DNA from 2 places in the Caldalkalibacillus thermarum genome. Region 1 is predicted to be linked to the other one. Evidence: riboswitches for the same ligand, from Rfam matches in the RefSeq annotation. Region 1 holds a riboswitch; the other holds the start of a gene.
What was found. A riboswitch is a leader RNA that binds a small molecule or an ion and turns the genes downstream of it on or off. The one in region 1 is predicted to bind cobalamin.
Positions count from the first base shown of each region.

Region 2: linked by a shared signal. The riboswitch ahead of cobJ (precorrin-3B C(17)-methyltransferase) and the one ahead of IEW48_RS13510 (ABC transporter substrate-binding protein) in region 1 are both predicted to bind cobalamin.

Region 1 covers NZ_BMKZ01000040.1:10,784-17,139, forward strand. Annotated here, with positions in the region: gene putP (sodium/proline symporter PutP) at 180-1,682, shown strand; cobalamin riboswitch at 1,839-2,049, shown strand; gene IEW48_RS13510 (ABC transporter substrate-binding protein) at 2,361-3,383, shown strand; gene IEW48_RS13515 (FecCD family ABC transporter permease) at 3,346-4,404, shown strand; gene IEW48_RS13520 (adenosylcobinamide amidohydrolase) at 4,401-5,894, shown strand; gene cbiB (adenosylcobinamide-phosphate synthase CbiB) at 5,895-6,356, shown strand, end outside.
Region 2 covers NZ_BMKZ01000015.1:24,974-31,329, forward strand. Annotated here, with positions in the region: gene cobK (precorrin-6A reductase) at 1-92, opposite strand, end outside; gene IEW48_RS07760 (sirohydrochlorin chelatase) at 153-1,034, opposite strand; gene cobJ (precorrin-3B C(17)-methyltransferase) at 1,057-2,730, opposite strand; cobalamin riboswitch at 2,976-3,169, opposite strand; gene IEW48_RS07770 (DUF1540 domain-containing protein) at 3,418-3,573, opposite strand; gene IEW48_RS07775 (acyl-CoA dehydrogenase FadE) at 3,769-5,553, opposite strand; gene IEW48_RS07780 (acetyl-CoA C-acetyltransferase) at 5,584-6,356, opposite strand, start outside.

The sequences.
Region 1 (6,356 bases):
TATGGGGAATAGGGTGTGTATAAATGTTATTAATAACCTTAATTGGACAAGAAAGGAGAAGAGAGTATGGAAGCGTTTTCCCTGACGCCAGCAACCTGGTTTTGGCTGGTTGTGCCTATGCCCTTGTTAATTGTCTGGGCCATTTGGACGTATGTGAAAGAGGGAGGGAGTGAAGAGTAGTGAGTGCAACCTATTTGACGTTTCTCGCCTATCTCATCGGAATGTTAATTATTGGGATTTATACGTATCGCCTGACCAATACTTTATCCGACTATGTTCTGGGGGGAAGAAAATTAAACAGCTGGGTGGCAGCCTTGTCGGCTCAGGCCAGTGATATGAGCGGCTGGTTGCTCTTAGGCTTGCCCGGTGCTGCGTATGCGTCAGGAATGGGGATGTGGAGCATCTGGATCGCGATTGGTCTGGCGACGGGAACCATGATTAACTGGCAGTATGTAGCCAAACGTTTGCGCCGTTATACGGAAATCGCCGGTGATGCCATCACGCTGTCAGAATATTTTGCTAACCGCTTCAAAGACAGAAGCCAGTTGTTGCGCGTCATTTCTGCGGTCTTTATTTTGGTTTTTTTCCTCTTTTATACGGCTTCCGGTCTTGTGGCGGGAGGCAAGCTGTTTGAAGCTACTTTTGGTATTGATTATTCAACCGCGTTGATCATCGGCGCGCTGGTGATCGTGGGCTACACCTTCCTGGGCGGTTTTTTGGCGGTAAGCTTGACGGACTTTGTCCAAGGCACATTGATGTTTATTGCGCTGCTTGTGGCCCCTGTTGTGGCTATCAGTTATGTCGGCGGTGTTGATGCTCTGTTTACGAAGATCGGTGCAGCCAATCCGGACCTGTTAGATGTGGCAGCCGATGTGAACTTCGTTGATGGTGTGTGGGAATCGGTCGGCACCTTAAGTGTGGTAGGGATTATTTCCGCTTTGGCCTGGGGATTGGGTTATTTTGGGCAGCCCCATATTTTGGCCCGCTTTATGGCTATCCGCTCTGACCGGGATATTCCTGCGGCACGGCTGATCTCCGTGATCTGGGTGGTGATCACTTTATATGGTGCCATCATCGTTGGTTTTGTGGGCATAGCCATGTTTAGCGGTGATCAGGCCTTGGCTGACCCCGAGACCGTCTTCCTGGTCATGGTGCAGACAATCTTTAACCCGTGGGTAGCGGGTATACTCCTGGCTGCTGTTTTGGCTGCCATTATGAGTACCATAGACTCTCAGCTTCTGGTTTCTTCAAGTGCCCTGACGGAGGACTTTTACCGTACCTTTTTCCGCCGCAACGCAACAGAAAAAGAGCTGGTGTGGATTGGGCGTTTGGCGGTTCTTGTGATTGCCCTTATCGCCCTGATGTTAGCCTGGGATAAAGACAATACTGTTTTGGGTTTGGTGGCTTATGCCTGGGCTGGATTTGGTGCCGCATTTGGGCCGGCAGTCTTGTTCTCCCTGTTCTGGAAGCGGATGACCGGAGGCGGTGCGATGGCCGGTATCATTTCTGGCGGTTTAACCGTGATTTTGTGGGAGTACACACCCTTTGAACTGTATAGCATTGTGCCTGGGTTCATCATCTCTTCCATCATGATCGTGCTGGTCAGCTTGGTGGATCAGGAACCTTCCCAAGAAATTCAAGATGAATTTGAACAGGTCAAACGTCCGCTACAACAACGTTAACCTAGCCCTGTACAATTGTTGAAGAAAAGCATGAGCAAGGTGTATAAACAGTCATAGCGAGTTTTTGATTTACAACGGCTGCAATCTTCACTATAATAGACTTTGCAACTAATAGATTTGCCATGTCATAGATGGGCAACACTTGCCAGCGGAAAATATATAATCTCGCAAATAGGTGCCTTGAGCGCTTTTCCTGTAAAGAAAAGCGCTCGGGTTAAAAGGGAAGCCCGGTGAAAGTCCGGCACGGTCCCGCCACTGTGAGCGCAGAGCCCGCTTCAATCAAGCCACTGTGAGCCTTGGCTCATGGGAAGGCGAAGCGAGGCGAGGAAGCGTAAGTCAGGAAACCTGCCTATTTGCTGGATTAAGTATCCTTCGAGGAAAAGGATGCTTAATATAGCGCTTGTGCAGTTTCAGGGGCAGAGGCACGCTGTTCTTCCGGAGCTCCTTATGTTCGAACAGACGGTGCCGTTGTGGCTAAACCCCTTATCTGTTGTTAATCAATGGGTGTCAGGTTTCATGGCCTTAAGGAAAGGATTGCCACACAAACTCCTGTGACTGCTGACGCAAGCCTGCTATTTTAAGTCAACACCTTATCCTTGAAGGATAAGGTGTTTTTTCATGTCTGGATCTCTTCCGCACATGTGTTGCCAATCATCACAAACCAAAGGGGTGTCAGAGATGTTACACATCAACTGGAAAAAGTTAGGATTATTAGCCGTTATGCTGACCTTGGTCATGGTTGTAGCCGCAGCGTGCGGAACGGCAACCGGTGGGGATAACGGTGCTGAGCCGGAAGAGGCTGTAGAAGGCAAGGAGCAAGAAGCTCAAGAAGAAACTGAGAAAAGCCAAGCGGAGTTTCCGGTGACCATTGTGGATGGTGCAGGAAACGAGGTGACAATTGAGTCTGAGCCAGAGACCTTGATCACGATGATCCCCAGCATTACCGAAACCGTATATGCCTTAGGTGTGGGGGATAAAGTCATTGCAGTCGATGATTTTTCCAATTATCCGGAGGAAGCCCTGGAGAAAGAGAAAGTGGGCGGCCAAGAGATCAATGTGGAAAAAGTGTTAAGTTTAATGCCTGATGTGATCTTTGTCACCGAATACCATCAGGCGAACCATGCTGATGTGCTGGATCAGTTTAAAGAGGCTGGTATCACGGTTGTGGTGATTGACACCAGTGCCACACAGTTTGAAGATGTATACGAATCGATTCGCCTTATTGCCCAGGTGACCGGTACGGTTGAAGAGGCTGAACAGCTTGTCAGTGAGCTGGAAAGCCGCTTGGCTGAGATTAAAGCTCAGACGGAAGCCGTAGAGGAACCTAAAAAAGTGTGGGTAGAAGTGTCGCCCCGTCCCGATATTTACACGCCAGGCACAGGCACCTTTATGCATGAAATGCTGGAAGCGATCAATGCCATCAATGTAGCGGCCACTGCTGGTGTAGAGGGATGGGCCACCTTAACCGAGGAGGAGATCGTTCAGCTTGAACCGGATGTGATTATTACCACTTATGGGTACTATGTGGACAATCCGGTGGAAGAAGTGTTAAGCCGTGACGGATGGGCTGAGGTGCCTGCCGTTCAAGAGGAGCAGGTGTTTGACGTAGACAACGATACGGTGACCCGGCCGGGACCACGCATTATGGATGGGGTGGAGACCCTTGCCAAACTCATTTATCCAGAGATTTTTGCTGAATAAGGGCTGGCTGTATATTTTGAGCGGAGGGTTGGCCGTGGCGGCCGCTCTCCTGGCCCTGTTTGTCAGCAGCGTTCCCGTTCCGGTGAGGGACATTGTGCATATTATCCTCCACCAGCTGACCGGGTTGGCGTTAGCGGATGATATTCCGCCCAATGTGAAGATGATCATTTGGGAGATTCGCCTGCCCAGAGTGTTGCTGGCTTTTGGGGTGGGTGCCGCTTTGGCTCTCAGCGGGGCCGCTTTTCAGGGCTTGCTGCGCAATCCGCTGGCTGATCCTTACACCATTGGTGTTTCCTCCGGTGCGGCCTTGGGGGCAGTGCTGGTTATTTTTTTTCAATTCAGTTTATTCGGCTTGTTTACCCTGCCTCTGTTTGCCATTCTGGGCGGCTTATTTGCTTTGCTGATGGTGTTTGGGCTGACCCGTTTGTCCGGGAGAGGGCTGGCCATTGAAACCATTGTGCTGGCCGGCATCATTATCAGTGCTTTTATCGGGTCGTTTATCTCCCTGATTATCGCTTTAAGCGGTGAGGAGCTGCGCCATATCTTGTATTGGTTGTTTGGCAGTGTGGGTATGAGAGGATGGCGTTATGTCCTCTTATTTCTGCCCTTTCTGCTGGTGGGCGCGGTGCTGTTGCTCCTTCACCACCGGGACTTGAATGCCCTGGCACTGGGGGAAGATTCAGCCTCCCATGTCGGGGTGGATGTCCACCGCAGCAAACTGTGGATCTTGACCGGCGCCTCCCTTTTGACCGGATCGGCAGTGGCGGTGTCTGGAACCATCGGTTTTGTGGGGCTGGTGATTCCCCATGTGGTCCGCCTGGTAGCAGGGCCTGATCATAAGCATGTGCTTCCGCTGTCCATTTTGATCGGCGGCAGCTTTTTGGTTTTGGCCGACTTGCTGGCCAGAACCCTGATTGCGCCGCGGGAATTGCCGGTTGGTGTGATTACGGCGTTGGTAGGTGCCCCGGTGTTTGCCTTCCTTCTGATCAGAGAACGGGCCGGAAAGGGGTTTTTAAGATGATGGAACTGCGTCAGGTGAGCGGGGGTTATGAAGAATTTAAGGTTCAAGAGGTTAATCTCACCTTGCGCCAAGGGGAGTTTTTTGCGCTCTTGGGCCCCAACGGCAGCGGCAAATCCACGTTGCTGAAGCTGATGACCGGGGTGTTACCGCCGGAAAGCGGAGAGATTCTTTTAAACGGCATTCCCCTGGACCGTTACGGCAGCAAAGAAAAGGCGAAGCTGGTCAGCGTGCTGGGGCAAGAGGAGCATGTCGCTTTTGATTTCAGTGTGGAAGAAATTGTGGCCCTGGGCCGCTATCCCTATCAGCGCGGTTTAGTGAATTGGCACTCGGCCCAAGATGAACGGGTGATCAGGGAAGCGATGGCCGCCACTGATGTGGAGCGCTACCGCCAGCAAGCCTTTCGCCTGTTAAGCGGAGGAGAAAAACAGCGGGTGCTGCTGGCCAAAGCGTTGGCCCAGGAGCCCCAGTTGCTTTTCCTGGATGAGCCGACCAACCATCTTGATTTAAAGCACACTTTCAGCCTGCTCACCCTGTTAAAAGAGTGGCAGCGCACGAAAGGGTTGACGGTATTTGCCATTTTGCACGACCTGAATGTGGCCGCTTTGTATGCCGACCGGCTGGGCCTGATGAAGGACGGCCGGCTGCAAGTGGTTGATGATGTGCATGTGCTGAAAGATGAGGACCGCATTGAACAGACGTACAGGGTGCAGGTAAATGCCCAGGCCCATCCCCGGCTGGATAAACCCCAGTTTATGCTTACCCCTGATGAAGAGCAGGGCCCGAGCTCTCTCTCCCTGTTGGAGAGTTATCATTTAACACAGGATCAGCAGTTGTTGCACATCAGCTTTGACCGTCCGCTAAAAGTAATGGCCAACAGCGTGTGGGGAAGCGGAATCAATTGGGCCTCCCATTTTTGCAATTTCCATGTACCCAAACAGTATCATTGTGCCAACCCGCAAGCGGACATCAAGCGCTGGCTGGAAGAACGGGACATTCCTGTCCAACAAGCTGTGGGCATGATGACGGCTGTGGAATTAAAAGATTACGCGCTTGTGGCGCGGGAAGCAGCCCCCTATCAACTGCTGGCAGTCGTCACAGCGGGGGTAGGCAATGCGGTGGATATTTCCCAAACCCATGACCTGAACACGCTCAGCCAAATCGGAACCATCAACACCATGGTGTTTATTGATGGCCATCTGACAGACGGCGCTTTCGTTAACGCGGTGATGACGGTCACAGAAGCCAAAACAAAAGCATTGCACACCCTTAAGGTCAAAGACAAGGCCACTGGAACCATAGCCACCGGCACCTCGACGGACAGTATTGTGATTGCCGCCACCCAGCAGGGGGAGCCCACCCCTTATGCCGGTTCAGCCACGGTGCTGGGCAAAGCACTGGGCCAACTGGTTTACCAGGCTACGCTCCAAGCGGTACAAAATTATTGGCGCAGCATGTCAACCACAAATTTGGGGAAAAGGCAGGACGGGTAAATGCTGAGCGGACTGAATCCCTCCTGGACTCATGTGCTGGTGGTGATCGTCGGAGCGGTCGGGCTTGATCTTGTGCTGGGTGATCCCCGCCGTTTTCCCCATCCGGTACGCTGGATGGGGCGCCTGATCGCTTATCTGGACCGGAAGTGGAACAAGGGAAGCGCCCGCAGGTTAAAGGGAATAGGGCTGTTGGTTACAGTGGTCTGTACCGCGGGCGGGTTAAGTTGGTTTAGCGTATGGGCCGCATACCGGTTGCAACCGGTATTAGGGGTTGTGCTGGAAATATCCCTGGTTTGGTCATGCATCGCCATTAAAAGCTTGCATCAGGCCGCTATGGACGTTTACCGGCCGCTTAAAGCAGGTCAGCTAAAGCTGGCCCGGTGCAAACTGGGAGAGATTGTAGGCCGGGATACAGAGCGTTTAAGTGAGAAGGAAGTGGCCCGAGGAGCGGTGGAAACAGTG
Region 2 (6,356 bases), on a different contig from region 1:
GTCACCACCGAAGTTAAGACCCGGTACCCTGCCGCCTTGATAGCCAAGGCCAATTCCCGTGCATCACTCGTGCCAGCCAGCATGAAAATCAAGCGCCATCTCTCCCTTCCCAAACAAGTTCCTCCCCGTGGTGTCTGTCACCTGCCGCGGCTTCAACCTTGTTCGTGATGATGATGGTGGTGATGATGATGACCCATATGTTCCAGGGCATAGAGACGATACTGACAATGATCACAGTTCATCCGCGCCTGACCTGCAAATGCTTCCTGAACCCGGTCCAGTACAATGGACTGTAACTGCTCATGATAACCAAAATAGGGGACCATACGAATCTGGCAATCAGGATGCTGTGCGCTGAAACGCTCAACCAGCCGGACCATGCGCTTGATGAGCACACCAGTAAAGAGAAAATAGGGAAGCACTACTATCCGTTTGGCGCCAAGCTGCACGCAGCGCTCAAGGCCCTCCTCCACCAAGGGCTCAGTCACGCCCATAAACGCGGTCTCTACCCATTTCACATTCACCTTTTCCCACAGCAGACGGGCCAGCTTGTACAGTTCACTGTTGGCATCTGGATCGGAACTTCCCCGGCCCACCACAAGGACCGCGGTTTCTTGATCCGTTTTGCTGTCTTCCTCTTCTGTTAACCCGAACCCACTTTCCTCCAATCTGGACAGCAAAATATCCACCGTGTGCGGATGCTGGCCCAGCGGCCGCCCATAGTGAAAGGTGACCTCAGGATATTTGCGGCGGGCTTCATCCAGTTCATGGGGAATATGCAGCTTAGAATGACCGGCAGGCAGCAAAATGATGGGGATTACGGCAATTTCTTGCGCGCCGTCCGCCACACATTGCTCAATGCCCTCCGTAATGGTAGGGGAGGCAAACTCCAGATAACAGAGGTGAACAAAATATTCCCCTAAACGGGGCTTAAGCATGTCCACAAACACGGCCGCTTCCCGGTTGCCTTCAGGATCTTTGCTGCCATGCCCCACAAACAGGACCGCTTTGCGACTTTCTTCCAACCGGTTCATCCGGTTCCCCTCCTTATGTTGTTTAATCTCCGCAAGCCACCGGCTCCACCGTGATTGGCGGCCGCATATCTTGATATTTAAAACCCTCAATTTCTTTGACACGCTTGAAAAACTTATGGAACCGCTCATTGGGATGTCCTTCTTCAGCATAGAAACGGACGATGCGCTCAATCAGGTCAACCAGCTCTTCAGGGGGGATGCCCTCCGCCACAGGCTGTCCCGGATGCGCTGTGCGGCTGATGTTCTTTCCGCCTAAAAACAGGTCGAAACGTCCTTTGCGGTAAACAATGCCGATGTCATCGTTCACTGCTCCGTAGCAGGCCATGCCGCAGCCGTTAAACCCGATTTTTAAGGTTTTGGGGACCGGCAGGCCTCCCAGACGCTTGTGCAGCTCTTCCACATAGGGAATGGAGTCAAACTTTTCCCCGTCGCAAAAGTCACAGGCTTTGATTTGCACCACATCACCCACAGGTTCCACCAACAAACCAACATTTTTTAATTGGTTCACCACCTGCTCCGGATCGCTGGTGGGGATTTCCACCAGCAGCTGGTGGTGGCGGCTGTAGCGGATGGACCCTTTGTCACCAACCACCTCAGCCAACTTGTGCAATTGTTCAGGCTTAAATTGTTTATTGGCCAGGCCAGGGCTGACCGCTGCTTCAAAAATTTCCTCCATTTGCCCATTAAGGGCACCCTGATTGAAAATGGCGTTCCCTTCCGGAATAGTGACGCTCCCTTCCCGTTGGGCCTCGAGTCTTTGCCACGCTTCCATCGCCCACTGGTAAGGCGTTTTCTCTGGTGCTTGTTCACCTGCTTTCTTTTCTGCTGACTTTGTTTCAGGCGCTTTTGCTTGTGCTGGCTTTTCCGGCCCATTTAACGCCCACGGTTCCGCTTCCGGGCGCAGCCGCTCATGGGGAGCAAGCAGCTGTTTTTCCCGGTCCAGCGTGTATTTGCGCTGGTAGCCCCGCGGCGTAATCATTTTTCCGTCGTAGACAAAGGTGGTGGAATTGCCGATAATCACCGTGGTCAGCATGCCAATCTCGTACTCCAGCATCTCCTTCAAGGTGGTCAGCACCACATGTTGCCGCTGGCGATAGGCACTTTTGACCAAGCCCACCGGTGTGTCCGGTGAACGATGGGCCAGCAAAATCTGCTGGGCCTCCACGATTTGGCGGGTCCGCCGTCCGCTTTTGGGATTGTACAAAGCGATGACGAAATCGGCCATGGCCGCCGCTTCAATCCGCTTTTTGATCAACTCCCACGGGGTCAAATGGTCACTGAGGCTGATCGTGCAGGCATCGTGCATCACCGGGGCCCCCAACAGGGAGGCGCAAGAATTAATGGCCGAAATTCCCGGAATGATTTCCACCGGCACGCCTGTTTCTTCCCGCCATCCTTTGGCGATCAGCACTTCATACACCAGTCCGGCCATTCCGTACAAGCCGGCGTCACCGCTGGAGATCACCGCCACTTTCTTCCCTTCTTCCGCTTTTTTAACAGCGGCCTGGGCCCGGGACACTTCCTCTGTCATGCCTGTACTGATAATCTCCTGACCATTGAGAAACGGGCGGATCAAGTCCACATACGTTTTGTAACCGACAATCACGTCGCTTTCTTCTAAAGCTTCCTTGGCCCGGTAAGTCATGTGCTTGACATCCCCCGGACCGAATCCCACAACCATGATTTTGCCCGACATCGCGCTTCCCTCCATGCTTAAAACTTCCTCTCCCATTGACGGATAAAGACGAAAAGCAAATAAAAATGACACCCTTCCCACGCGGAAAGGGTGCCGTTGAAAAGGAACGCTGAGTCAAGTTTTTCCTCACTTGGCCTAAGTATGCCTATACGCATATAGAAGCCCACACGCATATAGGACCCCCACAACGCCTGTAGAGGCGCCAAGGCCTTATTCCCCATCAACTCTCCTATCCTCGTAGGAAGTTGACCAGTGCAGCAGAGGCAGGTCTCCTGACTTATGGTTCATCGATCCCCATCTCCCTTCCCAGGTGAATAACCCAGTGGTTTCATGATGGGTCTCTCCCCAAATACAGTGGCGGGACCGTGCCGGATTCTCACCGGACTTCCCTTTTAAGCCCATTGGACAACCCATGGGCACCTCTGCCGATCCTCTATTCAGTTGTCGTGAATATGACGAATATCCCGGGTATGTTCATCCGGGCAGTTTTAGAGCAGGTGTATGCAATTTTCTTAATTTCTATTAAACAAAAAATGTTCCCCTCTGACAAGCCCTATTTTTCAATATGAACCAGTTTCATAAAAAAAGCGGGCCATAACAAAGAGATGGCCCGCTCTTAAAGATGTTTAAACAGGGGATGAACGGCAAGATTGGACGTCATGTGTTAAAAAGTAATCTCAGCCCGGCTTAAACCTCAGGCTCAAAGGTTTTACAATCGGTTTCTTTTTGGTCAGCAGCCTGGTTGCCAGTGTGGCTGACAATATAAATGGCGTCTGCGGCACATTTGTTTCCTTTTTCCCAATATTTGCAGTTGCTCACTTCACAAAACACATCTCTGGCCATTCAATTCACCTCCCCGTTCCCTTAATTTAATCCTTACCCTTGAAAAAGATACTTGCCATTTTATACACACTAAAAGGTTCTCTCTGCCATGCTTTTTTAAGAACCATACTAAAAAAACGACCGGACACTCTGTTCCGGCCGTTAGACAAAAGAGGAGATTAATGTCGCACACATAAGCTTAAACAGCCCTATTGCTTAAACCACATATTTTTCGGCTTCAATAATACGGTTGGCAATACGCCGTTTGATTTCAATGGTATTGATCGGATTGTGTCGGGTCAGTTTTTTCACAATGGCCAGCATGGTACGCAGGGTGTCCCCTTCTTCCATGGCAGCCAGACTCTCCCTGGCGATCCCTTCCAGGCGCTGCAGGGCTTCCTGGACATAGACGCGGGTATAATCCAGTTTTTGTTGTTCCTTAGCTTCGCCATTTTTAAGCACGGCTTTTTCCGTTCTCAGGATGGCACTTTCCATGGCGTAAATTTCAATGACCATGTCAGCGATGTGGGCCAACAGTTCCTGCTCTTTTTCCAGCTCTTGCTGATACTTTTGCACGCCGGTGCCGGCTACCATCAGGAACAGTTTTTTGGCCATCTCCAGATGCTGTTTTTCTTTAGCCAGCAGTTCATTTTCATCCGGCTCCTGGGGCATCAACATCATCAGCTCTTCCTGCAGGCCGCTGGCTTTGGACAAAAGATCCAGCTCCCCTTTCATCACTTTGCGCATCAGCGTGGCCGGAATGAGCAAACGGTTAATTTCATTGGTGCCCTCAAAGATACGATTAATACGGGAATCACGGTAGGCATTCTCCACCTCGTACTCGCTCATATAGCCGTAACCGCCGTGGATCTGCACTGCTTCATCCACCACATAGTCGAGGGCTTCCGAGCCGTATACTTTGTTAATGGAGCATTCAATGGCGTATTCGGCAATGGATTTGGCCACTTCCAGACCGTTTTCCATTTCTTCTTCACTCAAGCGACCCAGTTTCTCCTCAAATAAGCCAGTGGTACGGTACACCATGCTTTCGTTGACAAACGTGCGGATGGCCATGTTGGCCAATTTGTTTTTAATCAGGTTGAAATTGGCAATCGGCTGTTTAAATTGCTTGCGCTCTTTCGCGTATTTAACCGAAATTTCCAGCAAGTGCTTGGTGGAGCCGACGCAGCCCACAGCCAGCTTGTAGCGTCCAATGTTCAAAATGTTAAAGGCGATCACGTGCCCTTTGCCGATCTCACCCAGCACGTTTTCAACGGGCACTTTAGCTTCATCCAGGATCAAGGTGCGTGTGGATGACCCTTTAATACCCATCTTCTTCTCTTCGGGACCGGTAGAGACACCCTCATAGTCACGCTCAACGATAAAGGCCGTAAATTTCTCCCCGTCCACTTTGGCATAGACGATAAAGACATCGGCGAATCCAGAGTTGGTGATCCATTGCTTCTCACCGGTCAAAATGTAGTATTTACCGCAATCGCTTAATTTAGCCACTGTTTTTGCTCCCAAAGCATCGGAGCCGGAAGAGGGCTCGGTCAGGGCGTAAGCGGCAATTTTTTCGCCTGTGGCCAGGGCCGGCAAATACTTCTTCTTCTGTTCCTCATTGCCGAAGAAAACGATGGGCAAAGTGCCGATGCCCACGTGGGCCCCGAAACTGAGGGCAAAGGACCTTCCCGGGGACAAATATTCAGTAATAAGTGAGGAGCTGATTTTGTCCAAGCCCAATCCGCCATATTTCTCCGGGATATCAGCACCCAAGAGCCCCAGCTCTCCGGCCTTTCTCAACAGGCGCACCGTGTGTTCAAAGTTGTGGTTCTCTATTTCCTCCAGAACCGGTCTGACTTCGTTCAGCACAAATTCTTCCGTTGTTTTGGCAATCATGCGGTGCTCTTCAGTAAATTCTTCCGGGGTCAACACTTGCTCCGGCGTGACATCCTCGATGAGAAAGCCGCCGCCACGGACAAAGGATTTCACATCGCTCATATTGGTTTCCTCCTTATTTCTCCTCAAATTTTATTCACATAATTCAAAGACGCCGGCTGCGCCCATACCGCCGCCGATACACATGGTTACAACGCCAAATCGCTCGCCGCGCCGTCTCATTTCATAGGCCAAGGAAAGGGTCAGTTTGGCCCCTGTGCAGCCCAGCGGATGGCCCAGGGCGATCGCCCCTCCGTTCACATTCACTTTCTCTTCATCCAGCCCCAGATGGCGAATAACCTGAATGGACTGGGAAGCAAAAGCTTCATTCAGTTCCACCAACCCCACATCATCCAGGGTGATGCCAGCCAGCTTGAGGGCTTTCGGCACCGCTTCCACCGGGCCAATCCCCATAATGTCCGGATCAACGCCGCCAACAGCAAAAGCTTTAAAGGCGATGAGCGGTTGAAGCCCCAGCTCCTGAGCCTTTTCGCGGCTCATCACGACCACTGCCGCTGCCCCGTCACTGGTTTGGGAGGCATTGCCGGCGGTTACCGTGCCCTGGGAATGGAACACCGGTTTCAGCGTGGCCAAAATCTCCATGGTGGTGTTGGGACGCACCCCTTCATCGGTGTCAAAAATGAAGCTCTTCTCCTGCACCTTGCCGTTTTCATCCAGATAACGCTCGGTGACAGGCACGGGAACAATTTCCTCCTTGAAGCGCCCTTCCTTGATCGCTGCTGCTGCCCGCTGGTGGCTGCGGACCGCGAAAGCATCCTGTTCTTCACGGCTGACCTTAAAGCGGCGGGCCACCTCTTCAGCGGTATGTCCCATGCTCATGTAGGCTTCAGGCATGTTCTCCATCA